3 regions of the Actinomadura sp. NPDC048394 genome follow, and region 2 is predicted to be linked to each of the others. Evidence: riboswitches for the same ligand, from Rfam matches in the RefSeq annotation. Region 2 holds a riboswitch; each other region holds the start of a gene.
The links. A riboswitch is a leader RNA that binds a small molecule or an ion and turns the genes downstream of it on or off. The one in region 2 is predicted to bind thiamine pyrophosphate.
Positions count from the first base shown of each region.

Region 1: linked by a shared signal. The riboswitch ahead of thiC (phosphomethylpyrimidine synthase ThiC) and the one ahead of thiO (glycine oxidase ThiO) in region 2 are both predicted to bind thiamine pyrophosphate.
Region 3: linked by a shared signal. The riboswitch ahead of AB0C78_RS05715 (cytosine permease) and the one ahead of thiO (glycine oxidase ThiO) in region 2 are both predicted to bind thiamine pyrophosphate.

Region 1 covers NZ_JBEZJL010000165.1:16-3,815, forward strand. The annotation lists partial or broken gene gdhA (NADP-specific glutamate dehydrogenase) at 1-1,447, opposite strand, end outside; gene tsaA (tRNA (N6-threonylcarbamoyladenosine(37)-N6)-methyltransferase TrmO) at 1,525-1,962, opposite strand; TPP riboswitch at 2,053-2,166, shown strand; gene thiC (phosphomethylpyrimidine synthase ThiC) at 2,162-3,800, shown strand, end outside.
Region 2 covers NZ_JBEZJL010000018.1:15,292-28,589, forward strand. The annotation lists gene AB0C78_RS14815 (YbaK/EbsC family protein) at 1-174, shown strand, start outside; gene AB0C78_RS14820 (arsenate reductase family protein) at 185-535, shown strand; gene AB0C78_RS14825 (hypothetical protein) at 608-1,552, shown strand; gene AB0C78_RS14830 (hypothetical protein) at 1,565-1,897, shown strand; gene AB0C78_RS14835 (GNAT family N-acetyltransferase) at 1,908-2,510, shown strand; gene metF (methylenetetrahydrofolate reductase [NAD(P)H]) at 2,447-3,382, opposite strand; gene AB0C78_RS14845 (polyprenyl synthetase family protein) at 3,574-4,683, shown strand; gene AB0C78_RS14850 (carboxymuconolactone decarboxylase family protein) at 4,759-5,316, shown strand; gene AB0C78_RS14855 (glycoside hydrolase family 3 C-terminal domain-containing protein) at 5,316-7,484, shown strand; gene AB0C78_RS14860 (serine/threonine-protein kinase) at 7,571-8,695, shown strand; gene AB0C78_RS14865 (hypothetical protein) at 8,732-8,893, opposite strand; gene thiE (thiamine phosphate synthase) at 8,963-9,634, opposite strand; gene AB0C78_RS14875 (Rv2175c family DNA-binding protein) at 9,750-10,133, opposite strand; gene AB0C78_RS14880 (FAD-dependent oxidoreductase) at 10,203-11,426, opposite strand; TPP riboswitch at 11,521-11,634, shown strand; gene thiO (glycine oxidase ThiO) at 11,625-12,749, shown strand; gene thiS (sulfur carrier protein ThiS) at 12,793-12,993, shown strand; gene AB0C78_RS14895 (thiazole synthase) at 12,990-13,298, shown strand, end outside.
Region 3 covers NZ_JBEZJL010000006.1:122,624-135,921, forward strand. The annotation lists gene AB0C78_RS05695 (MFS transporter) at 1-733, opposite strand, end outside; gene AB0C78_RS05700 (arginine deiminase) at 799-2,022, shown strand; gene AB0C78_RS05705 (ATP-binding protein) at 2,205-2,750, opposite strand; gene AB0C78_RS05710 (PAS domain-containing protein) at 3,171-5,075, opposite strand; gene AB0C78_RS05715 (cytosine permease) at 5,251-6,621, opposite strand; TPP riboswitch at 6,614-6,731, opposite strand; gene AB0C78_RS05720 (rhodanese-like domain-containing protein) at 6,792-7,127, opposite strand; gene AB0C78_RS05725 (SSI family serine proteinase inhibitor) at 7,174-7,635, shown strand; gene AB0C78_RS05730 (DNA-formamidopyrimidine glycosylase family protein) at 7,887-8,750, opposite strand; gene AB0C78_RS05735 (heavy-metal-associated domain-containing protein) at 9,180-9,386, shown strand; gene AB0C78_RS05740 (hypothetical protein) at 9,435-10,379, shown strand; gene AB0C78_RS05745 (heavy metal translocating P-type ATPase) at 10,411-12,732, shown strand; gene AB0C78_RS05750 (transcriptional regulator) at 12,809-13,298, opposite strand, start outside.

The sequences.
Region 1 (3,800 bases), on a different contig from region 2:
GTCGACGCCGGCGAAGAAATGGTCCGCCAGCGACGCGTAGTCCGGCTCGCCGTCGCCCGCGACCTCGATGAACTTGGGCCCCCTGGGCGAGCATCGCCTCGGCGACGCGCTCGAACCCGGCGATGTTGGCGCCCACCACGTAGTTGCCGGGCGCGCCGTAGCGCTCGGAGGTCTCGTCGCAGGTGTTGTGGATCCGCGTCATGATCTCCGCGAGCTCCGCCTCGGCCTGCGGGAACGTCCACATCTCCCGCCCGGCGTTCTGGCGCATCTCCAGGGCGCTGACCGCGACGCCGCCGGCGTTGGCGGCCTTGCCGGGGCCGAACGCGACGCCCGCCTCCTGCAGCACGTGGACGGCCTCCGGCGTGGTGGGCATGTTGGCGCCCTCGGAGACGGCCTTCACGCCGTTGCGGACCAGCATCCGCGCGGCCTGGACGTCCAGCTCGTTCTGCGTCGCGGACGGCAGCGCGATGTCGGCCGGCACGTCCCAGACGCTGCCGCCCCGGACGAACCGGGCGGACGCGCCGCGCCGCTCGGCGTAGTCGGCGACCCGCCCGCGCTCGACCTCCTTGACCTGCTTGAGCAGTTCGAGGTCGATGCCCTTCTCGTCCACCACGTAGCCGCCCGAGTCGGACACGGTGATCACGTTGGCGCCGAGCTGCTGCGCCTTCTCGATGCTGTAGATCGCGACGTTGCCGGAGCCGGACACGGTGACCGTCTGGCCGTCCAGCTCCTCGCCGCGCTTGCGGAGCATCTCGGCGGTGAACAGCACGTTGCCGTAGCCGGTGGCCTCCGTCCGGCAGGCCGAGCCGCCCCACGGCTGGCCCTTCCCGGTGAGGACGCCCGCCTCCCAGCGGTTGCTGATCCGCCGGTACTGCCCGAACAGGAACCCGATCTCCCGGCCGCCGACGCCGATGTCCCCGGCCGGGACGTCGGTGTCGGCGCCGATGTGGCGGTGCAGCTCGGTCATGAACGACTGGCAGAACCGCATCACCTCGGCGTCCGAGCGGCCGTGCGGGTCGAAGTCGCTGCCGCCCTTGCCGCCGCCGATGCCGAGCCCGGTCAGCGCGTTCTTGAAGATCTGCTCGAAGCCGAGGAACTTGACGATGCCGAGGTTCACCGACGGGTGGAAGCGCAGCCCGCCCTTGTACGGCCCGAGCGCGCTGTTGAACTCCACCCGGAAGCCGCGGTTGACGTGCACCGCGCCGGAGTCGTCGGTCCACGGCACCCGGAAGACGATCTGCCGCTCGGGCTCGACCAGCCGCTCCAGCACCCCGTGGCCGGCGAGCTCGGGACGGCCGGCGACCGCGGGGCCGAGCGACTCCAGCACCTCGTGGACGGCCTGGTGGAATTCGGGCTCCCCCGGGTCGCGGACCAGGACGCGCTCGTAGGTCCTCTCCAGCACGTTCTGCGTGCCGGTCGCGCTGTGCGGCCGGGGGGAAACGGGCATGCCGGGTCCTTCCTCAGACGGTGATCATGCATCTCCACTCTAGGACGTGGGCCGGCCCGTCCCGGCCCACGGGCCGGTCAAGGCTCCGCATCGCCCTTGAGCACGGGCTTCACGTCGACCACGGGCGTGCCGTCGAGCGCCTCCAGGCCGCGGACCCGGACCCGCCGGCCGGTGACCTGCAGGATCTCGACCGGGTGCAGGCCGACCGGGTTCGGCCGGTCCGGGGACCGGGTCGCGAACACGCCGGTCTCGGGGTTGCGCGGGTCGTCGCGCGGCCGGGTCCGGAGCACGTCCCGGGACGCCTGGTGCAGCCAGGTCAGCACGATGATCCGGTCGCCTGCGCCGAGGCCTTCGAGGGCCGCGTGGTAGGACGGCTCGAAGACCAGCCACGCGTCGGGGGCGCCCTCGGTCCCCTGCTTGGGCGCGGAGGCCCGGTCCTTGAGCGGCGATGACACGTGCCCGACCGGCCTGAGCGTGAGGTCACCGCGGAAGTCCGCCATGCCGTGGTTCTCCATGCCGTGATCCTCTCAACCCGGACGCGCGGGCGCGTTCTAACCCATGGACGGCGGTTGCGGCAACGGGGGTGCGGCGGGTTACCGTCGAGCACGACAGATCGCGGGGGCCCGGCGAACCGGGCTGAGATAGCGGCTGGGACGGCCGCTGACCGCATGAACCTGACCGGGTAATGCCGGCGTAGGGAGAGATCGAGTCGTCATGACCGAATCCGTGGTTCCAGCTGCCCGCAAGACGTACCTCCAGGGCTCCCGCCCGGGGATGCGCGTTCCCATGCGGGAGGTTCCGCTGACCAACGGCGACGTCGTCGTCCTGTACGACACGTCCGGGCCGTACACCGACCCCGAGCACGAGACCGACGTCCGCAGGGGCCTGCCCGCGCTGCGGGAGGGGTGGATCGCCGAGCGCGGCGACACCGAGCCGTACGAGGGGCGGCCGGCGCGTCCCGAGGACGACGGGCGCCGCTCCGCGCCCGTCGCCGACGGCCTGCTCCCCCGCCGGCCGCGCCGGGCGAGCGGCGGCGCGGTGACCCAGCGCGCGTACGCGCGTCGCGGGGAGATCACCGCCGAGATGGAGTTCGTGGCGCTGCGCGAGGGGGTGGAGCCGGAGTTCGTGCGCGCCGAGCTGGCGGCGGGGCGGGCGGTGCTGCCCGCGAACGTCAACCACCCGGAGATCGAGCCGATGATCATCGGCCAGAACTTCCTGGTGAAGGTGAACGCGAACATCGGCAACTCGGCGGTGGCGTCCTCGATCGAGGACGAGGTCGAGAAGATGGCGTGGGCGACGCGCTGGGGCGCCGACACGATCATGGACCTGTCGACCGGCCGGGACATCCACACCACCCGCGAATGGATCCTGCGGAACTCGCCGGTGCCGGTCGGGACCGTCCCGCTGTACCAGGCGGTGGAGAAGGCCGGCGGCGACCCGGCCGAGCTGACCTGGGACGTCTTCCGCGACACCGTGATCGAGCAGGCCGAGCAGGGCGTCGACTACATGACCGTGCACGCGGGCGTGCTGCTGCCGTACGTGCCGCTGACCGCGCGGCGCAGGACCGGCATCGTCTCGCGCGGCGGGTCGATCATGGCGGCGTGGTGCCTGGCGCACCACGAGGAGAACTTCCTCTACACCCACTTCCGCGAGCTGTGCGAGATCTTCGCGGCCTACGACGTCACCTGGTCGCTCGGCGACGGGCTGCGCCCCGGCTGCATCGCCGACGCCAACGACGAGGCGCAGTTCGCCGAGCTGCGCACGCAGGGCGAGCTGACGAGGATCGCGGCGGAGTTCGACAACCAGGTGATGAACGAGGGCCCGGGCCACGTCCCGATGCACAAGATCAAGGAGAACGTGGACCTGCAGCAGGAGTGGTGCGGCGGCGCGCCGTTCTACACGCTCGGGCCGCTGACCACCGACATCGCGCCCGGCTACGACCACATCACCTCCGCGATCGGTGCCGCGATGATCGGCTGGCACGGCACCGCGATGCTCTGCTACGTCACGCCGAAGGAGCACCTCGGGCTGCCCGACCGCGACGACGTCAAGGCGGGCGTGATCGCCTACAAGATCGCGGCGCACGCCGCCGACCTGGCCAAGGGGCATCCGGGCGCGCAGGCGTGGGACGACGCGCTGTCGGACGCGCGGTTCGACTTCCGCTGGGAGGACCAGTTCAACCTCTCGCTCGACCCGGACACGGCGCGGGAGTTCCATGACGCGACGCTCCCGGCGGCGCCCGCGAAGACCGCGCACTTCTGCTCGATGTGCGGGCCGCACTTCTGCTCGATGAAGATCACCCGGGACGTCCGCCGCTATGCCGACGAGCGCGGCCTGGCCGAGGAGGAGGCGC
Region 2 (13,298 bases):
ATCGGCGGCGTCGCGCCGGTCGGCCACCCGGCCCCGATCCGCACGCTCGTGGACGTGTGGCTGGACAAGTACGACGAGGTCTGGGCCGCCGGCGGGCTCGCGCACACCGTGTTCCCGACCTCCTACGCGGAACTGCTGAAGATCACCGGGGGCGACCCGGCCGAAGTGGGCTGAGAGGCTGAGCATGGAGATCTGGCACAACCCGCGCTGCTCGAAGAGCCGGGCCGCCAAGGCCGCGCTGGACGAGGCGGGCGTGGAGTACACCGAGCGGCGCTACCTGGACGAGCCGCCCACGGCGGAGGAGCTGGACGCGGTGCTCGCGCGCATCGGCGCCGAGCCGTGGGACGTGGCGCGGCTCGGCGAGCCGGTCGCCAGGGAGCTGGGGCTGAAGGACCTGGAGCACGACCGCGCCCGGTGGATCGAGATCATGGTGGCGAACCCGGTGCTGATCCAGCGGCCGATCGTGCTCAACGGCGCGGACGCCGTGGTCGCCCGCGACCCCGAGTCGGTCCGGAAGGCCCTCGACAGCCGCTGATGCGGGTGTGATTCTGGGGATCGGAACGCTGCGGCGTTCCACGCCGACGATGAGTGACGTCCGGGAGGGGCGATGACCGCTCAGATGCGCACCGGCCCGGCGGCGCGCGACCCGGAGTTCCGGGGCATCGACCCGCCCGCGCTCGACCAGGTGATCAAGCAGCTGCGCGACGCGCAGGCCGCGATCGCGGGCTGGCTGAACGGGCACCGCCCGCCGGCGGGCGTCCCGGCGGCCGGCTACCGGGACGCCGACCAGGTGGCGCACTGGGTGTCCGGCCAGCTCGGGATGCTGGCGCGGCGGTACAACTTCGCGATCACCCATCCGGACCCCGGCGGCGGGGTGGACGCCCCGCCCGCGCCGAAGCCCGCGCCGGCGCCGAAGCGGACCGGCGGGGCCCCGGGCGGGACGCCCCGCCCGGTGCGCCCGCCGAGCCGGACGTCCCCCGTGCGCACGGTCGCGCCGACGCCGCGCGGCGCCGGCGACCTCGGCGGCTACCCGGACCGTCCGGCGGCGCAGAAGGCGGCCAGGGCGGACGCGCTGGCCGTCGCCGCCGCCGTCCAGGGCGGCAAGCCCGTCCCGGACGCGGTGTGGAAGCGGCTGAAGGCCGACGCCGGGGATCCCGACTACACCGAGACGCTGTACGCGCGGCTCGGGCCGGCGGGCGCGGCGGACCTGGTCAGGGCGGCGCACGGCGACGCGGCGCGGCTGAAGGCCGTCCGGGAGTCGCTCGGCACGTCCAGCCACCACCTGACGATGGACGTGAAGTGGCTGCGCGCGTACCTGGCCGAGGCCGACCGGGCCGGGGTGCGTCCGGCGGCGGTGCAGGTCGTCACCGAGGCGAACATGAGCGCCAGGACGCGCGAGGCCCTGGTCAAGCTGCATCTGGACGCGCGCATGCACGCCGAGGGCGCCCCTACCGGCGCCTCGCCGCAGCCGCAGAGCACAGCGCACCCGCAGAGCACACCGGACCCGAAGAGCACACCGCAGCCGAAGAGCACACCGAGCAACGTCGCCTGATGTGAGGTCGCCATGGCCGCTCCGCCGCCTCCCGGGAGCCTGCCTCCGCCGTACACCGCCGCGTCGGCCGCCGAGCTGTCGCCGGCGGAGCAGCCGAACCCGGAGTACGAGCGGCTGTACCACGCGTACGCCGACGCGTACGGGAGCATCGACCAGGTCCGGCGGGCCCTGGACGCGCCCGTGCGGACGCTCGGCTCGACCGACGCGTGGCTGGGCCCGGAGGCGCGCGAGTGGGGCGGGCGGCTCGACGCGCAGCGCGGGACGCTGCGGAAGGCGGCCGACCGGATCCTCTGGGACATCTACGACCGTCTGTCGTCCACGCAGCGGACCACCCCGCGGGTCTAGTCTCTGTCGGGTGAGGGACCCGAAGCTGCGCGAGATCGACGAACGCGCCTTCCTACGCCGGCTCCACCCCATGCTGGAGGTGTACCGGGCCGCGATGGAGCCGCCGGACGAGCAGCTCCCGGGCCGGCACACGATCATGGAGCGGCACGCGGCCTACCCGTCGTTCCGCGCGTTCGTCGCGGAGCGGCGCGGCGCCCTGCCGGGCCTGCCGGGCCCGGTCCACGGGTTCGCGTACGGGTTCCGGGGGGCGCGCGGGCAGTGGTGGCACGACGTGGTGTACCAGGCGCTCATCGACCTCGGCGGCGAGGCGCACGCGGCGGCGTGGATGGACGACTCGTTCGAGGTGGCGGAGCTGCACGTGCACCCGCAGGCGCAGGGCCGGGGCCTCGGCCGCGCGCTGCTGACCGCGCTGTGCGAGGGCCGCCAGGAGCGGACGGTCGTGCTGTCGACGCTGGACCGGCGGCCCGAGACCCCGGCCCGGCACCTGTACCGGTCGGTCGGCATGGTGGACCTGCTGACCGACTTCGAGTTCCCCGGCGGCGGCCCCCGCTACGCGGTCATGGGCGGGACGCTGCCCCTGGCGCCGTACCCGCCGGACTCCAGCAGCCCGTAGACCTCGCGCGTCGCGGTCGACTGGTTGAAGGTGATGAAGTGGATGCCGGGCGCGCCCTGGTCGAGCAGCTCGCGGCAGAGCTCGGCGGCGTGCTCGATGCCGAGCCGCCGCACCGCGTCGGGGTCGTCGGCGACGGCGTCGAAGCGGGCCCGGACCTCGGGCGGGAACGGCGCGCCGGACAGCTGCTCGGACCGCTCGATGGTGCTGTACTTGGTGACCGGCATGATGCCGGGGATGATCGGCGTCTCGCAGGCCGCGGCGGCGACGCGGTCGCGCAGCCGCAGGTAGTCGTCGGCGCGGAAGAACATCTGGGTGATGGCGTAGTCGGCGCCGGCGCGGCACTTCTCGACGAAGTGGCGGGTGTCGCTCTCGATGTCGGGCGAGCGCGGGTGCTTGTAGGGGAACGCGGCGACGCCGACGCTGAAGTCCCCGTAGGAGCGGATCATGCGGACGAGCTCGGCGGCGTACTCGACGCCCTCGGGGTGCTTGACCCACTCCCCCATCGGGTCGCCGGGCGGGTCGCCGCGCAGCGCGAGCACGTTGCGGACGCCGGCGGCGGCGAACCGGCCGATGAGGTTGCGCAGCTCGGCCTGGGAGTGGTTCACGGCGGTGAAGTGCGCGACCGGGGTGAGGGTGGTGTCGGTGGCGATGCGCTCGACGATGTCGACGGTCGTGTCGCGGGTGCCGCCGCCCGCCCCGTAGGTGACCGACACGAACGTCGGGTGGAGGGGCTCCAGCTCGCGGATCGTACGCCACAGGTTCCGCGCGCCCTTGTCGGTCTTGGGCGGGAAGAACTCGAAGGAGAACGACCGCTCGCCCGAGGCCAGCAGCTCGCGGACGGTGGGGGGCCGGTCGGGACGTACGGGTCGCATCCCCCAAGCCTACAGTGGGGGTCCGGCGCGGATCCCGGCCCGTGCGGGGCCGCGGGCGGCCCCGCACGCGTCCGTTACGGGTGATCCTGCACACGTCTACACCAACGTAATGCCTCTATTTCCTACGATGTACTGACATATCGCTCAATAGCTGGCCGGTGGATTCCGTCCGGCTGGATACGATCACGGGCATGCCAAGCCTGCCCGCGGGAGGACGACCCATCGCATCCCCCGGCTCGCTCCATCCGTCCTGGAGCCGCGTCCGCAAGCAGGTCGACGAGGCGCTGCTGGCCTTCGTCGACCGCCAGCGCCCCGGCCTGCTGGCGATCAGCGACGACCTCGGCCCGCTGCTGTCGGCGCTGGACGCGCTGCTGGCGGGCGGCAAGCGGCTGCGCCCGGCGTTCTGCTACTGGGGCTGGCGCGCGGCCGGCGGCGGCGTCGACGACCCGGCGATCGTGCACGCGGCGGCGTCCCTGGAGCTGCTGCAGGCGAGCGCGCTGATCCACGACGACGTGATGGACTCCAGCGACACCCGGCGCGGGCAGCCGTCGGTGCACCGCAGGTTCGAGGCGCTGCACCGCGCGCAGGGCTGGCCCGGCGCCGCCGTGCCGTTCGGCTCCGGCACCGCGATCCTGCTCGGCGACCTGTGCCTGGCCTGGTCGAGCGAGATGTTCGAGACCTGCGGGCTGGACGAGGAGCGGCGCCGCCGCGGCCGGTCCGTCTACGACCTGATGCGCACCGAGGTCATGTGCGGCCAGTACCTCGACATGCTGGAGGGCACCCGCGGCCGCGCAACGGTGGACACGGCGCTGCGGGTGGTGGAGTTCAAGAGCGCCAAGTACACGGTCGAGCGGCCGCTGCACCTCGGCGCCGCGCTGGCCGGCGCGGACCCGCGGGTGACCGCCGCGCTCACCGGCTACGGCCTGCCGCTCGGCATCGCCTTCCAGCTGCGCGACGACGTGCTCGGCGTGTTCGGCGACCCGGCCGAGACGGGCAAGCCCGCGGGCGACGACCTGCGCGAGGGCAAGCGGACGGTGCTGGTCGCGCTCGCCCTGGAGCGCGCCTCGCGGGCGCAGGCGGCCGCACTGGAGCGCCGGCTCGGCGACCCGGAGCTGGACCGTCCCGGCGTGGACGAGGCGCGCACGATCATCGAGGAGACCGGCGGGCTGGCGGCCTGCGAGGCGATGATCGACGGCTACCTGGACGAGGTGGGCCGGGCGCTGGCCGCCGCGCCGGTCGCCGAGGAGGCGCGCGACGCGCTCGCCGAGCTGGCGATCGCCGCCACCGCGCGCCGCACCTGAGCCGAATGCAACGAATTGGCAAAGTGAGGCTGGTGGGGTAGCACCATCCCACCATTTGGTGGCAGAAATGTCGCCATGTGCGCAGACATCCCCGGGAACCGCGTGCCGCGCGTCGCCCCGCTGCCCGAGGCGGAGTGGGACGACACGCTGCGGGCCGCGACCGCGTCGATCGGGCCGCTGAACGTCCTCACCACGCTCGGCCGCCACCCGAAGCTGTTCCGCAGCTGGATCGGGCTCGGCACGGCGCTGCTGATGAAGGGCCTGCTGGGCGACCGCGACCGGGAGCTCGCCATCATGCGGACCGCGTACCTGCGGGACTGCGCGTACGAGTGGGGGCACCACCGCCGGCTCGCGCTCGCCGCGGGCCTCACCGAGACCGAGGTCGCGGCGCTCCGGCTGCCGCTCGACGACCACGGCTGGGCCGACGACGACCTGATGGTGCTGACGGCGGCGGACGAGCTGAACGAGCGGAGCACCCTCACCGACGCGACGTGGACGGCGCTGTCGGCCCGGTTCGGGGAGCAGGAGCTGATCGAGCTGGTGATGCTCGTCGGACACTACCACATGGTCGCCTTCGCGCTGAACGCGCTGCGTGTCCAAGACGAGGACGTCCAGGACGGGGAGGCGCACTGATGCACCGCGCCGGACGGAGGACGGGACGGTGGACGCCGGCGGCGGGGGCGCTGGCGTCCGTGCTCGCGCTCGCGGCGCCGCTCTCCGCGGCGGCCCCGGCGGGCGCCGCGCAGACCCGGTGCGGCGACCCGGCCCAGCGGCCCTGGTGCGACACCGCCCTCGGCCCCGACAAGCGGACCGCGCTGCTGATGGCGAAGATGACCGACGACGAGAAGATCGCGATGCTCGCGTCGGACGACCCGCTCGGCGGCCCGCTCGGCGGGTTCATCGACACCGCGCACGCCGACACCAACGCCGGCATCCCCCGGCTCGGCATCCCGCCCGTCTACATGGCCGACGGCCCGGCGGGCGTCCGGCAGGGCAAGGCGACCCGGCTGCCCGCGCCGATCTCGCTGGCCGCCGGGTTCGACCCCGCGGCCGCACGGCTGTACGGCGGGACGGTCGGGTGGGAGGCCAAGCACCGCGGCAACGACCTGATCTTCGGTCCGACCGTCGACGTGCTGCGCGCGCCGCGCAACGGCCGCTCGTTCGAGGGCTTCGGCGAGGACCCGTACCTGTCGTCCGGGCTCGGGGCCGCGTGGATCCGCGGCGCGCAGGCGCAGGGCGTGATGGCGTCGGTCAAGCACATGGCCGTCTACACGCAGGAGAGCGACCGGCTGTCGCTGGACATGAAGGTCGACCCGCGGACGCTGCGGGAGATCTACCTGCCGCCGTTCGAGGCGGCGGTGAAGCAGGGCGGCGCCGCGACCGTCATGTGCGGGTTCGGGAAGCTGAACGGGCGGTGGGCCTGCCAGGACGGCGGCGTCCTCGACGGGATCCTCCGGTCGGAGTGGGGTTTCAAGGGGTTCGTGCCGTCCGACCACACCGCCGTGCAGGACACCGTCGCCGCCGCCAACGGCGGGCTCGACATGGAGCTGCCGATCGGCATGAAGTACAACGCGTTCCTGCTCAAGATGGCGGTCGCGCAGAAGCAGGTCACGCAGGCGGCGATCGACGGGCACGTCCGCAACGTGCTGCGGACGATGTTCGCGTTCGGGGTGTTCGACCGGCAGGCGTACCCGAACGACCTCGCCGCGATCGACCGGACGGCGAGCGAGACGGCCGCGCGGAGCATCGCGGAAGGCGGGATCACGCTGCTGCGCAACGCGGGCGGGATCCTGCCGCTGAAGTCACCGTCCTCGATCGCGCTGATCGGGAGGGCCGCGAAGGAGAGCCAGAGCGGGACGGGATCGGCGAACGTCGTGCCGTTCACGTCCGTCAGCGCGCAGGACGGCATCGCGCGCCGCGCCGGCTCCGGCACGAAGATCAGCTACAACGACGGCGACGACGCGGGCGCAGCCGCCGACGCCGCGCGCAAGGCCGACGTCGCGATCGTCTTCGCGACCGACAGCGAGGGCGAGTTCTTCGACCGCTCGTGCCTGACGCTCAAGTGCGGCGACCCGCTGCGCGGCGACCAGGACGCGCTGATCGGCGCCATCGCCAAGGCCAACCCCAACACGATCGTCGTGCTGGAGACCGGCGGCCCGGTGCTCACCCCCTGGCGGAACCAGGTGAAGGGCATCGTCGAGGCCTGGTACCCGGGCCAGGAGGGCGGGAACGCGCTGGCCCGCGTCCTGTACGGGGACGTGGACCCGGGCGGGCGGCTGCCCGTCACCTTCCCGGCCGCCGAGGGGGACGCGCCCCTCGCCGGGAACCCGTCGCAGTTCCCCGGCGTGAACACGACCGTCACGTTCTCCGAGGGTGTCATGGTCGGCTACCGGCACTACGACGCCAAGGGCCTCACGCCCGCGTTCCCGTTCGGGCACGGGCTGTCGTACACGACATTCCGCTACAGCGGGCTGACCGCGTCGTCCACGTCGGTGCAGGTCACGGTGACCAACACCGGTACCCGCGCGGGGACCGCCGTCCCGCAGCTGTACCTCGGGCTGCCCTCCGCGGGCGTGGACGTCCCGCAGCCGCCCCGGCAGCTCAAGGGCTACACCAAGGTCGCCCTGGCCCCCGGTCAGAGCAAGCGCGTCACGTTCCCGCTGACCTCGCGGTCCCTGGCGTACTGGAACCAGGGCGCCAAGGCCTGGAAGGTGGCGGGCGGCTGCTACAAGGCGATGGTCGGCGGCTCCGAGCGCGACATCGAGCAGACCGGGAGCTTCGGGACCTGCGCCGCGAAGTGAAGATCGGGGTTCCGCTGCCCCGGCCCGCGGTGACAGGGTACAAATGAGGAATTCTTCGTCCGTCCCCGCCGAGTCGGAGTCCCCCCTTGCCGCACGACACCTCCCGCGGGAGGACGACCCCCCACACCGCGCGTCCCGCCCAGCCACGCACCGGCCAGCAGGCCCGTTCCGGGCAGGGACGCGCGGGGCAGCCCCACGGCCGCCCGCCGGGGCCGCGCCCCGGCACGTCCGCGCAGGCGGCGGGCACGGGCGGGAAGCGTCCCGGCCCCCGCCAGGGCCGCGGCCGGCGGCACGAGCGGCCGCTGCGCTCCGGCGACCCCCGCAGCATCGGCGGCTACCGGCTGCTCGGGCGGCTCGGCGAGGGCGGCCAGGGCGTGGTCTACCTCGGCCGCGACGATGACGACCGGCTGGTCACGGTCAAGGTGCTGCGCGGCGGCCTCGACGCCGGGCAGCGCGCGCGCAGCCGGTTCGTCAAGGAGGCGGAGGCCGCGCGGAAGGTCGCCGGGCGGCACACCGCGCGGGTGCTGGACGCCGACGTCACCGGCGACCGCCCCTACATCGTCAGCGAGTTCGTCGAGGGGCCGACGCTGCAGCGGGTCGTCGACGAGGACGGGCCGCTCCCCGCGCCGCAGCTGCGCAAGGCGGCGCTGCGCACCGCCGGCGCGCTCGCCGCGATCCACCGCGCCGGGATCGTGCACCGCGACTTCAAGCCCGCGAACGTGGTCCTCGGCCCGGACGGCGCCAAGGTGATCGACTTCGGCATCGCGCGGGCCGCCGACGCGCTGGCCCGCACCGAGCCGCTCACCACGAGCCCGGTCGGCACGCCCGGCTACATGGCGCCCGAGCAGATCGAGGACGAGCCGGTCGGGCCGCCCGCCGACGTGTTCGCCTGGGGCGCCGCGATGGTGTTCGCCGCGACCGGACGGCCGCCGTTCGGCAGCGGTCCGGGCGCCGCGGTGATGCGGCGGGTGACGTCCCGGCCGCCGGACCTCGGCGACATGGACGGGCCGCTGCGCGACCTCGCCGCCCGCTGCCTGGACAAGAACCCGGCGGCGCGGCCCACCGCGCCGCAGCTCGTCCGCGCGCTGCGCGAGGGGCAGGGGCCCGCGCCGAAGCCGCGGCCGACCCGCATCCCGCGCTACCGCTGGCGGATGATGCTGGCGCTCGCCGCGGTGATCATCGCCGGGTTCGTGCTCGGCATCCTGTTCTAGCGGCGCGCGTCCCTCCGGCGCCGGCTGGGCGCGTGCTCACCAGTGGGGCGGGCGCTCGTCGAGCAGCCGCGCGTCGTCATCGCCGCCGCCGCGCCACTCGCCCCAGCCGGTGTCGGTGTCGTCGGAGGTCTGGTCCGGCAGGATCTCCAGGTCGTCGCCCAGGTCGACCGGCCGGTCGTCGTCGGGTCCCACGCTCATGATCCCCATTGTCGGCCATCGGCGGGACCGCCCGCACCGTGATCCCCGTCGCCCCCGGTCAGGCCACGGTCAGGCCGCGGCGAGGCGGCGGGCGAACTCGGCCGCGGCGGCGCCCGGGTCGGCGGCCTCGGTGATCGCCCGGACGACCACGACGCGCTCGGCGCCCGCGTCCAGCACCTCGCCGAGGTTGCCGAGGTCGACGCCGCCGATCGCGAACCACGGGCGGGACTGGCGCTGCGCCGCCACGTACTCCAGCAGCTTCGGGCCGGGCGCGGGACGTCCCGGCTTGGTCGGCGTGGGCCACACCGGGCCCGCGCAGAAGTAGTCCACGCCCGGCTCGGCGGACGCCGCGGACGCCTGCTCGTCGGAGTGCGTGGACCGGCCGATCAGCACGTCCCCGCCGACGATCTCGCGGGCGGCGGGCACCGGCAGGTCGTCCTGCCCGAGGTGCAGCACGTCGGCGCCGACCGCGCGGGCGACGTCGGCGCGGTCGTTGACCGCCAGCAGCGCGCCGTGCCGCTCGCACGCCGCCCGGAACACCTCCAGGTAGGCCATCTCCTGCCGGGCCTCCAGGCCCTTCTGGCGCAGCTGGACGATGTCGACGCCGTTGCCGAGCGCCGCGTCCAGGAACGCGGGAAGGTCCCCCTGCCGCTCCCTCGCGTCCGTGCAGAGGTAGAGGCGGGCGCGGCTGAGCCGGGCGCGCAGCGCCACGGCCCGTTCGGTCGGGATGTGCCTGGACACGGTGGGGGCGGTTTCCTTTCGCGGTGCTTGCGTCGAGCGGCCTGCCCGGCGGGCATGCGGCGCGGGGCCACGCGCGGCGGCGTGACCCCGCGGCCGGTCGCTCGGTCGGTTCGGGTCAGAATGCCAGGGCCTGGGCGCGTCGCCGCACCTCGGTCCCCCGGTTCTCGCTGAGCGCCTGGACGGGCGTGCCGGGCAGCGTGTCGTCGGCGGTGAACAGCCAGCGGAGGGTCTCGACCTCGTCGAAGCCGGCGTCCGACAGCAGCGTCAGCGTGCCGGACAGGCCCTTGATGACCTGGCCGTCGCGGATGAACGCCGCCGGCACCATCGGCTCGCCGTCGCGGCGGACCGACAGCAGCTTCCGCTCGCTGATGAGCTGCTTGATCCGGCTGGTCTTGATGCCGAGCCGCTCCGCCGCCTCCCGGAGGGAGAGCCAGTCGCCGGCGAGGGCGTCGGTGCGGGGGTCCAGTGCGCTGTCAACGGTTGCGTGCGTCTGGGTCACGCCCCCTTGCTACCACGCCTTCGGAAGCCTCAAACCCGCCCGGCCGCCGTTACCGCCGGTGAGGTTCCGCTACCCGCGAACGGCCTGGCGGACGGCCACGTCCGGGTCCGCGATCGCCTCCGGGTCGACCGGCGTCCCGGCCGCGATCACCCGCCTCGCCTGCACCAGGTCCCGGGGCCGGTCCACGGTCAGGATCGCGTCGAGCCGGTCGCCGGTCAGCCAGGCGATCGCCCACTTGCGGCCGGACGGGTCGCCGCGGTGGACGAGCCGCTCGGACCGCGCGTGGTTCCCGGCGTACTGCACCATCCGGCCGAACTGCTCGGACCAGAAGTAGGGGGCGGCGTCGTAGACCGCGTCCTGGCCGAGCAGGGCGGCCGCGGCGGTGTCGGGGGCGTTGAGGGCGGTGTCCCAGTGCTCGACGAGGAGGCGGCGCCCGTACCGGTCCGACCACCAGGCGGCGCAGTCGCCGACCGCGACGACGTCGGGGCGGACGGTGCCGGCCTCGTCGTCCATGACGGTCCGGAACGAGGCGTCGGTGACGACGCCGCGCTCCAGCAGCAGGCCGGAGCCGTCGAGCCAGCCGAGGGCGGGCCGCACGCCGATGCCGACGACGACCTCGTCGGCGTCGATCCGCTCGCCGCCGCCAGGGCCGGCGAGGGCGAGGCCGCCGTGCTCGACCGCGGCGACCTTGACGCCGGTGCGCAGCTCGACGCCCGCCTCGGCGTACCAGGGGATGGTGAGGGCGCCGATCTCCTGGCCGAGGGCGACGGCGAGGGGGGTGTCGGCGGCCTCGACGACGGTGACGGCGCAGCCCTTCTTCGCGGCGGTGGTGGCGACCTCGGCGCCGATCCAGCCCGCGCCGACGATCACGATGCGGGCGCCCTCGGTGAGGCGTCCGCGCAGGTCGCGGGAGTCGTCGATGGTGCGCAGGACGTGCTGGCGGCCGTCGCCCGGCAGCGTGACGGGCTCGGCGCCGGTGGCGATGACCAGGCCGTCGAAGGGCAGGTCGCCGGCGGTGGAGGCGACCGTGCCGCCGCGTCCGGGGCCGTCGAGGCGCAGGCCGGTGGCGCGCTCGCCGAGCAGCAGCTCGCAGCGGAGCGCGTCCCAGTCGGCGTCGACGGTGGTGTCGTCGGAGTCGCCCGCCAGCACCGCCTTCGACAGCGGCGGCCGGTCGTAGGGCATGTGCCGCTCCGCCGAGACGAGGGTCAGCGCGCCCTCGTACCCCTTGCTCCTGAGTGCCTCGGCGGCCCGCACGCCCGCCAGCCCGCCGCCCACGACGATGACCCTGTTCATGGGCGCCCACCCTAACCGGGCGCCCTTGCGCGGTTTTGGACGGGTGTCCAGACAGGTGCATCCGGGCCGTTGGCCGTATGGTGGGGGACATAACAAGACATAGCGCGGGAGTCCGGTGCGACCGGGCTGAGAGGGCGGCTGACCGGGCCGCCGACCGCCACGACCTGATCCGGATCATGCCGGCGAAGGGAGCGCGCAGTGCGGATCGTGATCATCGGGGCCGGGGTCATCGGCCTGGCCACCGCCTGGCGGGCCGCGCAGGGCGGCGCCGCCGTCACCCTCGTCGACCCGGCGCCCGCGAGCGGCGCGTCGTCGGTCGCCGCGGGGATGCTCACCCCCGTCAGCGAGCTGAGCTACGGCGAGGAGCCGCTGCTGCGGCTCGGCCTCGCCTCCCGTGACCGCTACGGCGCGTTCGCCGCCGAGCTGGCCGAGGCCACCGGGCTCGACACCGGCTACCGCGACGACGGGACGCTCCAGGTCGCGTTCGACGCCGACGACCTGAAGCTCCTGGACGACCTCCGCGCCTTCCAGGAGAGCCTCGGCATCCCCGTCGAGGCGCTCACCGGCCGCGAGTGCCGCAAGGCCGAGCCGATGCTGGCGCCCGGCGTGCGCGGCGGCCTGCTCGCCCCCGCGGACGGCTCGGTCGACCCGCGCCGCCTCGCCCCGGCGCTGCTGGCGGCGGGCGAGCGGCTCGGCGTCCGGCTGGTGCGGCGGCGCGCGGAGGGCGTGCTGGTCGAGCACGACGCCGCCGCCGGGGTCCGGCTGGACGACGGCACCGAGATCCGCGCGGACCGGGTGCTGCTGGCCGCCGGGCCGTGGTCGGGCGACCTCGGCGGCCTGCCCGCCGGGACCGTTCCACCCGTCCGCCCCGTCAAGGGCCAGGTGATCCGGCTCCGCACGCCGGTGCCGTTCCTGCGGCGCACCACCCGCGGCCTCGTGAAGGGCTCGTCGATCTACCTGGTGCCGCGCGCGGACGGCGAGATCGTCATCGGCGCCACGCAGGAGGAGCTGGGCTTCGACACGCGGGTCACCGCGGGCGGCCTGTGGGAGCTGCTGCGGGACGCCCGCGAGCTGCTCCCGGGCATCACCGAGCTGGAGTTCGCCGAGGTCACCGCGGGCCTGCGACCCGGCTCCCCGGACAACGCCCCGCTGATGGGGCCGACCGCGCTGCCCGGCTTCTACCTCGGCACCGGCCATTTCCGCAACGGGATCCTGCTCGCGCCGGTCAGCGCCGACGCCCTCGCCGCGATGCTGCTGGACGGCCCCGTGCCCGAGGTGGCCGCCCCGTTCTCCCCCGCCCGCTTCTCCCCTGAACCGCAGTGATGAAGGCCGCAGTGAAGGCCGCAGTGATGAAGGTCGTGCAGGTATGAAGATCATCGTGAACGGAGAGCCGCGCGAGCTGCCCGACGGGGCGTCCGTGGCGCAGGCGGTCGCCGCCGTGACCACCGCCGCGTCCGGCGTGGCCGCCGCGCTGAACGACGAGGTCGTCCGGCGCTCGGCGTGGGAGGCGACGGAGCTGCGCGAGGCGGACCGCCTCGAGGTGCTGACCGCGGTCCAGGGAGGCTGACCGTGACGGACGAGACGGCGAACGGCGACGGCCTGGTCATCGCCGGCGAGGAGATCGGCTCCCGGCTGATCATGGGCACCGGCGGGGCGCCCAGCATGCACGTGCTGCGCGAGGCGCTGACCGCGTCCGGGACGGCGCTGACCACGGTCGCGATGCGGCGGGTCGACCCGTCGGCGCGCGGCTCGGTGCTGGACGTCCTGACCGAGTGCGGCATCCGGGTGCTGCCGAACACCGCGGGCTGCTTCACCGCGGGCGAGGCCGTGCTGACGGCGAAGATGGCGCGCGAGGCGCTCGGCACGAACTGG
Region 3 (13,298 bases), on a different contig from region 2:
GTCCCGCGTCCGCGACACGCCCCGCGTCGGCGGCGCGTCCCGCCTCCGCAGCGCGCCCCGCGTCCGCGGCGCGTCCCGCCTCCGCCTCCGCCTCCGCCGCCGCGGCCGCGCCCGGGTCGGGATCCGCCGCGCGCCCGGGCGGTGCGGGGGCCGAGGCGTCCGAGGCCGCCGCGGCGTCCGGGCCGGCGAAGGGCAGCAGCGGCAGCACGCAGAGCCCGAGGACGGCGCTCGCGACGATGGCCGTCCCCGCGTACTGCCCGCCCGCGAGCGACGCGACGCCCGCCGCGAGTCCCGGCCCGACGATCGCCGCGACGTTGTAGCTCGACGCCTCCAGCCCGTACGCGCGGGACAGCCGGTCGGCGGGGACGAACCGCGGCAGCAGGCTCGTCAGCGCCACCACGATCGGCTCGGTGCAGCCGATCACGGCGGCGACGCACAGCGCCGCGACCAGCGGCGAGCCGCCCGCCATCGCCAGCAGCAGGCCGGTCGCGGCGGCGTAGCCGAGCGCCATCGGCACGATGGCGCGGCGCGGGCGCCGCAGCCGGTCCACCGCGTTGCCGATCACCGGCCCGCTGATCACGTACGGCAGCGTCATCGCGGTCTGCAGGTAGCCGGCGGTGGCGGCGTGCCCCGTCCGGGCCTGGACGGTCAGGACGAGCGCCGTCGCGACGCCCTCCGCGGACACCCGCAGCAGCGTCGCGGCGGTCAAATGGAACGCAAGCCCCCGGATCACCCTCGGATCGTGACACAGGAACGGGCCGTCGGCTCCGGCGGAACGGGCCGACCTAGACTTCTGGTGTGACGCAGACAACGGGGACGACGGCATCGGACGTGCACGAGCACCGGGTGACCAGCGAGGTCGGGCGGCTGCGGACGGTCCTGCTGCACCGTCCGGGCGCGGAGCTGAAGCGGCTGACGCCGCGCAACAGCGACAAGCTGCTGTTCGACGCGATCCCGTGGGCGGGCCGCGCGCAGGAGGAGCACGACGCGTTCGCGGAGGCGCTGCGGGAGCGCGGCGTCGAGGTGCTGTACGTCACCGAGCTGCTGCAGGACGCGCTGGAGTACGAGGGGGCGCGCGAGCAGGCGATCGCGGACGCGATCGTCGACCTGCGGCTCGGCGACCAGCTGCGCCGCGTCGTGGAGGGGTACCTGCGCGACCTCGACCCGGAGGACCTGGCGCAGACGCTGGTCGCGGGGCTGGCGCACGAGGAGCTGAAGTCCGGGCACGGCCTGGTGTACCGGCTGATGGACCGGCTCGACTTCATCGTCGACCCGCTGCCCGGCCTGCTGTTCACCCGCGACAACAGCGCCTGGATCGGCGACCGGGTGGCGGTGACGAGCCTCGCGATGGAGGCGCGGCGCCGGGAGGCGCAGCTCACCGGGCTGATCTACGCGCACCATCCGCGGTTCGACGGGGTGGAGCCGGTGTACTCGCCGGAGCTGGAGCACCTGGAGGGCGGCGACGTGCTGCTGCTCTGCCCGGGCGTGATCGCGGTCGGGACGGGCGAGCGGACGACCCCGGCGGGCGTGGAGCGGCTCGCGCGGCAGGTGATCGGGGCGGGGCTGGCGCACACGGTGCTCGCGGTGCCGATCGCGCAGGAGCGGGCGACCATGCACCTGGACACGGTCTGCACCATGGTCGACGTCGACACCGTCGTGATGTACCCGCCGGTCGCGCACTCGCTGACCGCGTACACGGTGACGCTGGACGGCGGCGAGCTGCGGGTCGCCGGGCCGCGCCCGTTCCTGGAGGCGGCGGCGGACGCGATGGGCCTGGACCGGCTGAAGGTGATCGACACCGGGCTCGACCCGGTGACCGCCGAGCGGGAGCAGTGGGACGACGGGAACAACACGCTCGCCGTCGCGCCCCGGCTGTGCGTGGCGTACGAGCGCAACATCGAGACGAACGCGCAGCTGGAGGCGTCGGGGATCGAGGTCATCCGGATCAGCGGCAGCGAGCTCGGCACCGGGCGGGGCGGGCCGCGCTGCATGTCCTGCCCGATCCTCCGCGACGCCCCCTGAGGGCGCCCCTGACAGCGCCCCTGACGGCGCCCCCCGACGGCGTCCCTGACGGCGTCCTCCGACGCGAAAGGCCCCGGCGCGACGCCGGGGCCTTTCCCACGTTGGACGCTCGGGCGGTGTCGACGGGGGCACGACAGCGCCCGAGCTTGTTGAGGACCATACAAGGTGCGGCAGTGGTCCCTCTAGGCGGGGTATGCCCTACTTGGGGCCACCTCATTCCTCGTGCCGTCGTAGAGGTCGTCCTCGGGGTCGTCCATGAGGTCCGGGAAGGCGGCGAGATCGGGCACGACGCCGTCCGAACGCGCAGGTGAGACCGCGTCCTCGCCGCCGGGCACGCGCGGCGTGCGCAGTACCGCCCACACGGTGGTGGCGCCGTCCTCGTGCCGGACGCCCCAGCCCTCCGACAGGGCCTCGACGATGCCGAGCCCGCGGCCGCCGAGCGAGGACAGGGTGCCGGGCCCGCGGCGCGGCTCGGTCATCGCGCCCCCGTCGCTGACCTCCAGTTCCAGGACGTCGCCGCGGCGCAGCCAGCAGACCCGGACCTGCCCGGAGGGCAGCGGCCTGGCGTGCCGCAGCGCGTTGCTGATCAGCTCGCTGACGATGACGCTGGCGTCGTCCACGACCGACTCGTAGACCCCCGAGGCGGCCAGTTCCGAGCTGAGGCGCCTGCGGGCGACCGCGACGCTGGACGGCGCGTGTGGCAGCAGTACGACGCTCGACGCCCTCACCTCCCCGTGGTTCCGCTCTCTCGGACGAGTCCCGTCGTCACTCTTCCGGTACGACCGAAATGCCCTGATGGCAGGGGCCGGAAACCTGAGCGATGCCGGTCGCCACCTGCACAACGAGTCACCGCCCGTCCGGTCACGGTGATCACCCCCGTCTGCGGTGTCGGAACCCGGCGCCGGCCGGTGATCCCATCACCGGCGGCGGCCACCCAAGGATCTATCCAGCCGGAGGACGGGTTACTCCTCGCGCGCGCGTTTCGTCCGTCACACCCGGTGGCCACCGTACTTTCCCGCACGGAGCAACCCTGCCACCAGTCAGGATCGCTCAAACCGCGCGGCACAACGGACTCACCCGTCCGCATCCGGACCGCTGTCCTCACGGTAAGTGACCGACCGGGCGGTCATTCGGCGGGCGGCGGGCGGTCATTCGGCGGGCAGGACGAGCCGCATGCAGGTGCCCGACTCGCCGCTCGTGCCGGGATGCGCCGAGATCGCCCCGCCCTGCGCCTCGGTCAGCCGTTTCACGATGTACAGGCCGAGGCCGATGCCGCCGAACCGGCGCCGGTCCCCCGCCTCGCCCTGCACGAACCGCTCGAAGATCCGCTCGTGGTCGCCGGGGCGGATGCCGATCCCCTCGTCCTCGACCGTCACCGCGATCCCCCGCGCGCCCGCCGCCGCGCCCGCCGCGACCGCCTGCGCGCGGACCCGGACCGTCCCGCCGTCCGGGCTGTACTTGAACGCGTTCTCCAGCAGCTGCCCGAGCACGATGTCGGTCGCCATCGCGTCGCCCCGGCACCGCGGCAGGCCCGGCTCGATCTCCAGCTCCACCCGGTGCAGGTCCGACAGCGACCGGAACCCCGCGACGACGCCCTCCAGCACCCGCGCCAGGTCGAACGGCTCGACCGTCACGGCCAGCTCGTCGGCGCCCGCGCGGGAGCCGAGCAGCAGGTGCTCCACCAGCCGGCCGAGCGACTGGGCGCGCTCGGCGATCGTCGCGACGGCGGCGCGGCGGTCCAGGTCGGCCAGCTCGTCCCACCGGTTGACCAGCGTCGACGCGAACCCCTGCACGACCGTGATCGGGGTGCGCAGCTCGTGGCTGGTGGTGGCGAGGAACAGGTCCTTCGCCTCCTCCAGCGCCTTCGCCTCCGTCACGTCGCGGAAGTCGACGACGAGCTCGCCGGTCTCCTCGATCTCCGCGGCCAGCACGTTCAGCCAGACCCCGGACTCCAGCGGGAACGTCAGCATCTCGCCGAGCGCGGGCATGTCGAACGGCAGCGGCCGGCCGATCGCGTCCTCCGGCGGGATGCCGGTGAGGGTGTGCGCGGCCGGGTTCCACTGCCGGACGACGAGGTCGTGGTCCAGCACCGCGATGCCGTCCGCGCTGGAGTCGATCACCGCGCGCTCGTGCGCCCGCTGCCGGACGACCTCCGCGTACGCGACCGCGTTGCCGACCGCGACGCCGGCGTGCCCGGCGAGCAGCTCCAGCAGCTCCAGCTCGGTGTGCCCGATCTTGCGCCCGGAGAACAGCGCGTAGAGCGCCCCGTACGGGCGGTTCTGCAGGTACGACAGGCCGAGCGCGACGGTGTGCAGGCCGGGCAGCTCGGACCAGATCAGGTCGCCGAGCCGCTGCTCGCCGGTCGCGAGCTTCACCGTCTTGCCGGACCGCAGCAGCTCCCCGACCAGGCTCGGGCGCAGCTCGGCGGTCGTCCCGCGCATGTGCTCCGGCAGCCCCGACGTGCTGACCAGGCGCAGCCGCTGCCCCTCGATCCGGACGAAGCCGCCCGCGTCCGCGCCGGTCAGCTCGATCAGCGCGGTCGTGATCCGGTCGAGCACCACGGCGAGGTCCAGCTCGGCGTTCAGGTCGGCGACGATGTCGTTCAGCCGCCGGACGAGCCGCGCCCGCTCCGTCATGTGGTGCTGGACGATCTCGTCGTCCTCCGCCGGGTGGTACACGCCGACCCAGCCGAGCGGGGTCCCGGCCGGGTCCTTCAGCAGGCTCGTGTCGATCCGCACGTCGATCAGCCGGCCGTCCCGGTGGAACCGGCGGGTCGCGATCGAGATCTGCCCGCCCTCCTTCTCGGACTCGCCCTCCCCGGCGCGCCGGGTGAGCAGCCGCTCCTGGACGGCGTTGTGCTCGGCCTTCAGCTCGTCCGGGACGATCGGCGGGACGCGCCCGACCATCTCCTCGGCGCTCCAGCCGAACATCCGCTCGGCGGCCGGGTTCCACACGGTGACGCGGTGCTTCTGGTCGACGGCCACGATCGCGTCGGCGGCGCTCTCGATGACGGCGCGCGCGATCGGGTCGTGGACGTGCTGCACGTCTGTCATCGTGCCACCGGAGCCCGGCACGGCGCCGGGCGATCGGCGCCGAAAAGTTCCCACAAAGCGGCCCCGGCGAAGGGAAGAACGCCACGTCAGCGGCCCGGGGACCTTGAAATCGGCCATCTCCGTCGTGCCTTTCCGGCGGGCGCGGCGCATCCGTCGGCGCGCGGCTGCGGCAACCCTACCGTCGGGTAATACCGGCGCCGCGGGCGGCGCCCGCCCAGCCGATCAGCAGCGTCGCGGCGGCCGCGGCGAGGAAGGACAGCAGCGACGCGCTCATCCAGCTCTGCGGCGTGAAGTGCAGCGCGTCCCGCGCGTGCTGCCACAGGTCCGCCCACCAGCCGACGGTCCCCGGGTTGATCAGCTGGTAGGCGACGATGCCGACCGCCCACGCGGCGATCATGCTCCACCGGGACGGCGCGGTGCGGCTCGCGTCCCAGCCGCCGGCGCGGCCCCGGCCGAGGAAGAAGTCCGCGGCGAGCACGCCCAGCATCGGCACGAACACCGACCCGATCAGTGACAGGAAGCCCGCGTAGTCGTTGATGTCCAGCGCCAGCGCCAGCACGGTGATCCCCGCGCCGAGCGCGACCGACAGGACGCGCCGGTCGGCGCGCGGCACCAGGTTCTGGATCGACACGGCGGTGGAGTACACGTTCGCGAACGACTGGTCGGCCTCCCGCAGCACGAACACCGCGAAGAACACCGCACCCAGCGCGACGTGCAGGAACGGGTCGAACACCCGGTCGGTGTCGCCCGCGACGAGCGCCAGCGCCAGCAGCCCGAGCACGTACGCGACGATCTGGGTCACCGAGTACCCGACGGACGCCGCGCCGAAGGCCCCGCGCGCGCTCTTCGCGTGCCGCGTGTAGTCGGCGGCGACCGGCACCCACGAGATCGACACCGCCAGCGCCGCGTCCGCGCCGATCCAGAACCCGTGCCACGACCCCTGGTTCAGATCCGGCAGCGGCTGCCGGACCAGCTGCACGTAGAAGTAGCCCAGCGCCACGACCACCGCGACCGTCACGTACCGGCGCAGCAGCCGCACCGACCCGAGCGGCCAGATCGTCAGCACCGTCGTGAGCACCCCGGCCGCGACCACGTACCCCCAGCGCGGCACCCCGTCCCACAGCTCGCGCGCCGCGTCCGCGATCACGATCAGCTCGAACGTGCCCCAGCCGACCAGCTGCGCGATGTTCAGCACCGTCGGCACGTACGACAGCCGCGCGCCGAACAGCCCGCGCAGCAGCACCATCGCCGGCTGGCCCGTCCGCGCCCCCGGCACGGCGGCCAGCCCGAGCATCAGCCCGCCCAGCACGGTCCCGACGATCATCGCGGCGATGCCCGCCGCGATCGCCAGCGTCGGCTTGCCGTCCGCGCCGGGCGCGAGGACGGTGTACGCGCCGGAGAAGGCCAGCAGGCTGACCCCGAGGTTCGCCCAGAACGCGCTCTGGTCCCAGAAGCCGAGCACCTTCGGGGCGGGCTCGTCGAGGGTGTACGGGACCTCGTTGCGCGGGCTCTCGTGCGCGAGGGTCTTTTCGACGTCGGACGTCACGGGACACGCTCCCTACGCCGGCATTACCCGGACAGGTTCATGCGGTCGGCGACGCCAGGAAGGCCGCCCTCTCAGCCCGGCTCGAGGCCCGAGCTCCCGCGGTTATCGGTCGGCACCGATCGTACAACCGCCCGCAACCCCTACAAAGGGTGCATATCCCCGGGGGTCGGTCAGGCCACGTAGGGCTCGCCGTCCCCGCCGTTCTCCATCGGCCGGCCCGCCTCGGCCCAGCCCTTCATCCCGCCGTCCACGTTCTTCGCCAGCCAGCCCGCCTGGTTCAGCGCCACCGTCACCTGCGCCGACCGCGCCCCCGACCGGCAGATCACGAAGATCTCCCGGTCCCGCGGGATCTCCCCGGCCCGGTCGCCCAGCTGCCCCATCGGGATGTGCACGGCCTCGGGCGCGTGCCCGGCCTCCCACTCGTCCTGTTCGCGCACGTCCAGCAGGTAACCGCCCTGCGGAACGTCGGCGGCGACCACCGCCGGAACCTCGTCCCCGAAAATCATCACACCCCCATGGAACCGCGCGAAGCCCCCCTGCGTCGAATCACGCATGCGGTATCGGACGCTCATCCTCGCCTCGTCCGGGCTCGCCATGATCTTCTCACTGGCCGCCTGCGGCGACGAACACGCCAAGACCCTTCCCGCAGAGCGGCCCTCGGGCACCGCCGCGGTACGGCCCTCGAGCCCCTCGGCCGACAGCCTCACCATCCAGGTCAAGGCATCGGCCCAGGCCCCCGCCAAGACCTACACCCTGACCTGCGACCCGGCCGGCGGCGACCATCCGAAGGCCGCCGACGCCTGCGCCGCCCTCACCAAGGTCAAGGACCCGTTCGCGCCCGTCCCCAAGGACCGGATGTGCACCGACATCTACGGCGGCCCCGAGGTCGCCACGGTGAAGGGCACCTGGCAGGGCAAGCCCATCGACACCACCTTCAAGCGCAACGACGGCTGCCAGCTGCACCGCTGGACGGAGATCGCCCCGGTCTTCGGCCCCGTCCCGAAGGTCCGCTGACCCGCCCGCCCGCATGCGGTCGCGGCCGCAGCGCACCCAGATCCAGGCGTCGATCCGGGCCGCGCCCTCGGGCTCGCCCCACGCTGCCACTATGGGCGGCATGTTCTCGCTGCGGATGAACGACGCCGCGCTCGACTCCCTCGGCCTGCTGCGGGGACCGGCCGCCGCCAAGCCGCCGGCCGGCCTCGCCGCCGGGCTCCGGGACGCTCGACAAGATGGTCGTGGCCGACGTCGAGGTGGGCGCCTGAGGGTTACTTGAGGAGGCGGGAGAGGCGGCGGTCGGCGAGGGGCTTGCCGCCGGTCTGGCAGGTGGGGCAGTACTGGAGGGCCGAGTCGGCGAACGACACCTCGCGGATCGTGTCGCCGCACACCGGGCATTCCTGGCCCTTGCGGCCGTGCACGCGGAGGCCGGTCTTCTTCTCGCCCTTGAGGTCCTGGGCCTCCAGGCCGCGCGAGCGGTCGACCGCGTCGCGGAGCGTGGCGACGATCGCCTCGTGCAGGGTCGCGACGTCGTCGTCGGTGAGCGTCGCGGCGATCTTGAAGGGGGACATCTTCGCCACGTGCAGCACCTCGTCGGAGTAGGCGTTGCCGATGCCGGCGATGACGCTCTGGTCCCGCAGCAGGCCCTTGATCTGCGTGCGCTTGCCCGCGACGATCTCGCGCAGCCGGTCGGCGGTGAACGATTCGTCGAGCGGGTCGGGGCCGAGGGTCGCGACACCCGGGACGTCGTTCGGATCGCGGACGACGTAGACCGCGAGGCCCTTCTTCGTGCCGGCCTCGGTGAGGTCGAAGCCGGAGCCGTCGTCGAGGTGGACGCGGAGGGCGAGCGGGTTCTTCCCGCCGGGGCGGGCGGGCCTGGTCGGCACCTCGTCGCGCCATCGGAGCCAGCCGGCGCGGGCCAGGTGAACGACGAGGTGGATGCCGTCGACGTCCAGGTCCAGGAACTTGCCGTGCCGGGTCGCGCCGGTGACGGTCAGCCCGCCGAGCGCGGTCACGGGCGGGTCGTAGGTCTTCAGCGCGGAGATCGCGAGGACGTCGACGCGCGCGACGGCATGGCCGACGACGCGCTCGCGCAGGAACGCCGCCAGCGCCTCCACCTCGGGCAACTCGGGCATCGGACCTCCACTCGCCGACCGTGACCCCTCCAAGGTAAACGGTCCGGCAGCCATGCGGCGGACCTGCGCAAGTACCTCCCCCGGGGACGCGGATCGCGAGATCATCGATGGCGGCGGCGTCCCGCGTCCGGCGACCTCCCTGGACTGTCCACAGGGCCGGGGAAGGTTGTGGAAAACCTTGTGCATGGCGCGCGGTTCGGCGCGGCGGCGGGGCGTTCCGGGGTGAATACCTCGACGAATATCGACAAAGCGCCGTGCGGCGGTTCCTGCGGGCCGCCGCACAGGGTGTGGATAACTCCGCGCGACGGGCTGTGACCCGGATCTCGAAATAACCCCTAGGGGGTACGGGTTGTGCGGGGTGTTCGGGTTGTGGCACCATGAGGTCGTGCAGATACCCCCAGGGGGTACAACGACGAGGGAGGACGAGAGATGAGCACCGCCACCTACACCGTCACCGGGATGACCTGCGGCCACTGCGTCGCCTCCGTGACCGAGGAGGTCGAGCAGGTCGCCGGCGTGACCGCCGTCGACGTCGACCTCGAGACCGGCCGGGTGACCGTCACCAGCGAGGCCCCCGTCGACGACGCCCTGATCAAGGGCGCCGTCGAGGAGGCGGGATACGCCCTGCAGGCCTGAGGCCTGCCGCCCTGGGAACCAGGGCCGAGACGAGTGGAGTGAAGGACGATGAACACCGCGACCAAGCTGGGCGCCTACGTGGCAGGGCTGGCCGTCGTCTTCGGCGGCGCCGCCGGGATCGGCACGGTGGCCGGCCCGGTCGGCAAGGCCGACGAGGGCGGGCACGGCGCGCACGGATCCCACGGCGGGACGGCGGCGGGCACGGCGGTCCCCGGCGGGCTGCAGGTCAGCCAGGACGGCTACACCCTGCACCCGCGGACGACCACGGTGCGGCCGGGCGTGCTGACCGACTTCCGGTTCACCATCGACGGCCCGGACGGCAGGCCGGTGACCGGGTTCACGCCGCTGCACGGCAAGCGGCTGCACCTGATCATCGCGCGCCGCGACCTGTCCGGCTTCCAGCACCTGCACCCGACCGAGGTCGGCGGCGGCGTGTGGGCGGTCGCGGTCGTCCTGCCGAAGGCCGGCGCGTACCGGTTCTTCACCGACGTCCAGCCGGAGGGCGCGAAGGAGGCGCTGACGCTGGGCGTCGACGTCGCCGCCCCGGGCGACTTCCAGCCGGTCCCGCTGCCGGAGCCGGAGCAGGTCGCGAAGGTGGACGGCTACGAGGTGAAGCTGGCCGGGGCGCTGGCCCCGGGCAAGGCGAGCAAGCTGACGCTGACGGTGAGCAAGGACGGCAAGCCGGTCACGGACCTGGAGCCGTACCTGGAGGCGTACGGGCATCTGGTCGCGCTGCGGCAGGGCGACCTGGCCTACCTGCACGTCCACCCGGACGGCGAGCCGGGCGACGGCAAGACGAAGCCGGGTCCCGGCATCACCTTCTACGCCGAGGCGCCCAGCGCGGGGACGTACCGGCTGTACCTGGACTTCCAGCACGCCGGCAAGGTCCGCACGGCGGAGTTCACCGTGACGGCGGGGCCGTCGTCCGGGCCGGTCGAGCAGGGCGGCCAGGACGAGGGCCACGGCGAGGGCCACGGCGAGCACACCCACTGACATCCCGTACGGTCGAAGCGAAGGAGGAGCGATGACCACCGGCGCCGTGCCAGAAGCGGAATCCGGGCGGATCGAGCTGGCGATCGGCGGGATGACGTGCGCGTCGTGCGCCAACCGCATCGAACGCAAGCTGAACAAGCTCGAGGGCGTCACCGCGACGGTCAACTACGCCACCGAGAAGGCGAAGGTCGAGTTCCCGGCGGGGGTATCGCCGGAGGAGCTGGTCGCCACGGTGGAGGCGGCGGGCTACACCGCCGAGCTGCCGGCCCCGCCGAAGAGCGAGGGCGAGGGCGACGCGGGCGGGGAGCCCGACGACGGGCTGCGCACGCTGCGGCAGCGGCTGGTCATGTCGGTCGTCCTGGCGGTCCCGGTGATCGCGATGGCGATGGTCCCGGCGCTGCAGTTCGACAACTGGCAGTGGCTGTCGCTGACGCTGGCGTCGCCGGTCGTGGTGTACGCGGGCTGGCCGTTCCACAAGGCCGCGTGGACGAACCTGCGGCACGGCGCCGCGACGATGGACACGCTGGTGTCGGTCGGCACGCTCGCCGCGTTCGGCTGGTCGCTGTGGGCGCTGTTCTTCGGCACCGCCGGGGAGACGGGCCTCAAGCACGGGTTCGAGTTCTCCATGACCCGCTCGGACGGGTCGATGAACATCTACCTGGAGGCCGCGTCCGGCGTCATCGCGTTCATCCTGGCGGGCCGCTACTTCGAGGCGCGGTCCAAGCGGCGCGCGGGCGCCGCGCTCAGGGCGCTGCTGGAGCTGGGCGCCAAGGAGGTCTCGGTCGTCCGCGACGGGCGCGAGGAGCGGATCCCGGTCGAGCAGCTCGCCGTGGACGACGTGTTCGTGGTCCGTCCCGGCGAGAAGATCGCGACGGACGGCGTGGTGACCGAGGGGTCGTCGGCGGTGGACGCGTCGCTGCTGACCGGCGAGTCCGTCCCGGTGGAGGTCGCGCCGGGCGACGCGGTGGTCGGCGCGACGGTGAACGCGGGCGGGCGGCTGCTGGTCCGCGCGACGCGGGTCGGCGCCGACACCCAGCTCGCGCAGATGGCGCGGCTGGTGGAGGACGCGCAGACCGGCAAGGCGCAGGTGCAGCGGCTCGCCGACCGGATCTCCGGGATCTTCGTCCCGGTGGTGATCGCGCTGGCGGTCGCGACGCTGGGCTTCTGGGTCGGCACCGGCTCCGGCCTGGCCGGGGCGTTCACCGCGGCGGTCGCGGTGCTGATCATCGCCTGCCCGTGCGCGCTCGGCCTGGCCACCCCGACCGCGCTGATGGTCGGGACGGGGCGCGGCGCGCAGCTCGGCATCCTGATCAAGGGCCCGGAGGTGCTGGAGTCGACCCGCGCGATCGACACGGTCGTGCTGGACAAGACCGGCACCGTCACCACCGGCCGGATGGCCCTGGTCGGCGTGCACACCGCCGACGGCGTGGACGAGGCGGACGTGCTGCGGCTCGCGGGGGCGCTGGAGAACGCGTCCGAGCACCCGATCGCGCAGGCCATCGCCAAGGGCGCGACCGAGCGCGTCGGGACCCTCGGCACGGTCGAGGACTTCGCGAACGTCGAGGGCCTGGGCGTGCAGGGGGTCGTCGACGGGCACGGTGTCCTGGTCGGCCGGCCTCAGCTGCTCGCCGAATGGTCGCAGCACCTGAGCGCCGAGCTGGAGCGGGCGATGGCGGAGGCGCAGTCGCAGGGCCGCACCGCCGTCGCGGTCGGCTGGGACGGCGAGGCCCGCGCGGTGATCACCGTCGCGGACCAGGTCAAGCCGACCTCGGCGGAGGCGATCGGGCAGTTGCGGGCGCTCGGGCTGCGGCCCGTCCTGCTCACCGGTGACAGCGAGACCGTCGCCCGGACGGTCGCGGACGCGGTCGGGATCGACGAGGTCATCGCCGAGGTCCTGCCGCAGGACAAGGTCGACGTCGTCAAGCGCCTGCAGGGCGAGGGACGGACGGTCGCGATGGTCGGCGACGGGGTCAACGACGCCGCCGCGCTCGCCCAGGCCGACCTCGGCCTGGCGATGGGCACCGGGACGGACGTGGCGATCGAGGCGTCCGACCTGACCCTGGTCCGCGGCGACCTGCGGGCCGCGGCGGACGCGATCCGGCTGTCCCGGCGCACGCTCCGCACGATCAAGGGGAACCTGTTCTGGGCGTTCGCCTACAACGTGGCGGCGCTGCCGCTGGCGGCGACCGGGCTGCTCAACCCGATGATCGCGGGCGGCGCGATGGCGTTCTCGTCGGTCTTCGTGGTGAGCAACAGCCTGCGGCTCCGCCGGTTCAAGGCGCTGAACGGCGACACCGAGCCGGCCCCGGCGGCCGCGGCCCCGGCCCGTCCGGAGGTCGAGCCGGCCCGCTGACGGCCCGGAACGAGCGCGCGGCCCCCGATCCGGGGCCGCGCGCTCGCTGTTTCATGTGAAACCCGTGCCAGGGGTGCTAGAGCGGGACGTCCCAGAAGGCGAGTTCGTGGCGCATGCCGTCGAGGAATAGGCGTTCCGCGCGGGCGGGGCCGGCGCCGGACTCGTCGATCATCTGGGCGATGCGGCGGGTCAGCTCGGCGAAGCCGGGGTCGGCGTAGGTGTCGACCCAGCGGCGGTAGCGCGGCTCGGCGGGCGGGTCCTCGGCGAGGCGGGCGCCCAGCGTGGAATAGCCCCACATGCACGGGTACAGGGCGGCGAGCCCGTCGCCGTAGTCGGCGGCGCTGTCCAGGAGGAACGCGGTGTAGGCGGCGCAGGCCGGGCCCTTGCGGGCGCCGTCGAGGTCCGCGCCGAACTCCGCGGACAGGGATCGGTGCAGGTCCAGCTCGTCGTGGAAGGTCGCGTGCGCCAGGTCGACGAGGTCGCCGAGGTGCGCGGACGGGGCCTGCCAGGCGAGCCGGGAGAACACGCGGACGTAGTCGTGCAGGAACAGGTAGTCCTGCTCGAGC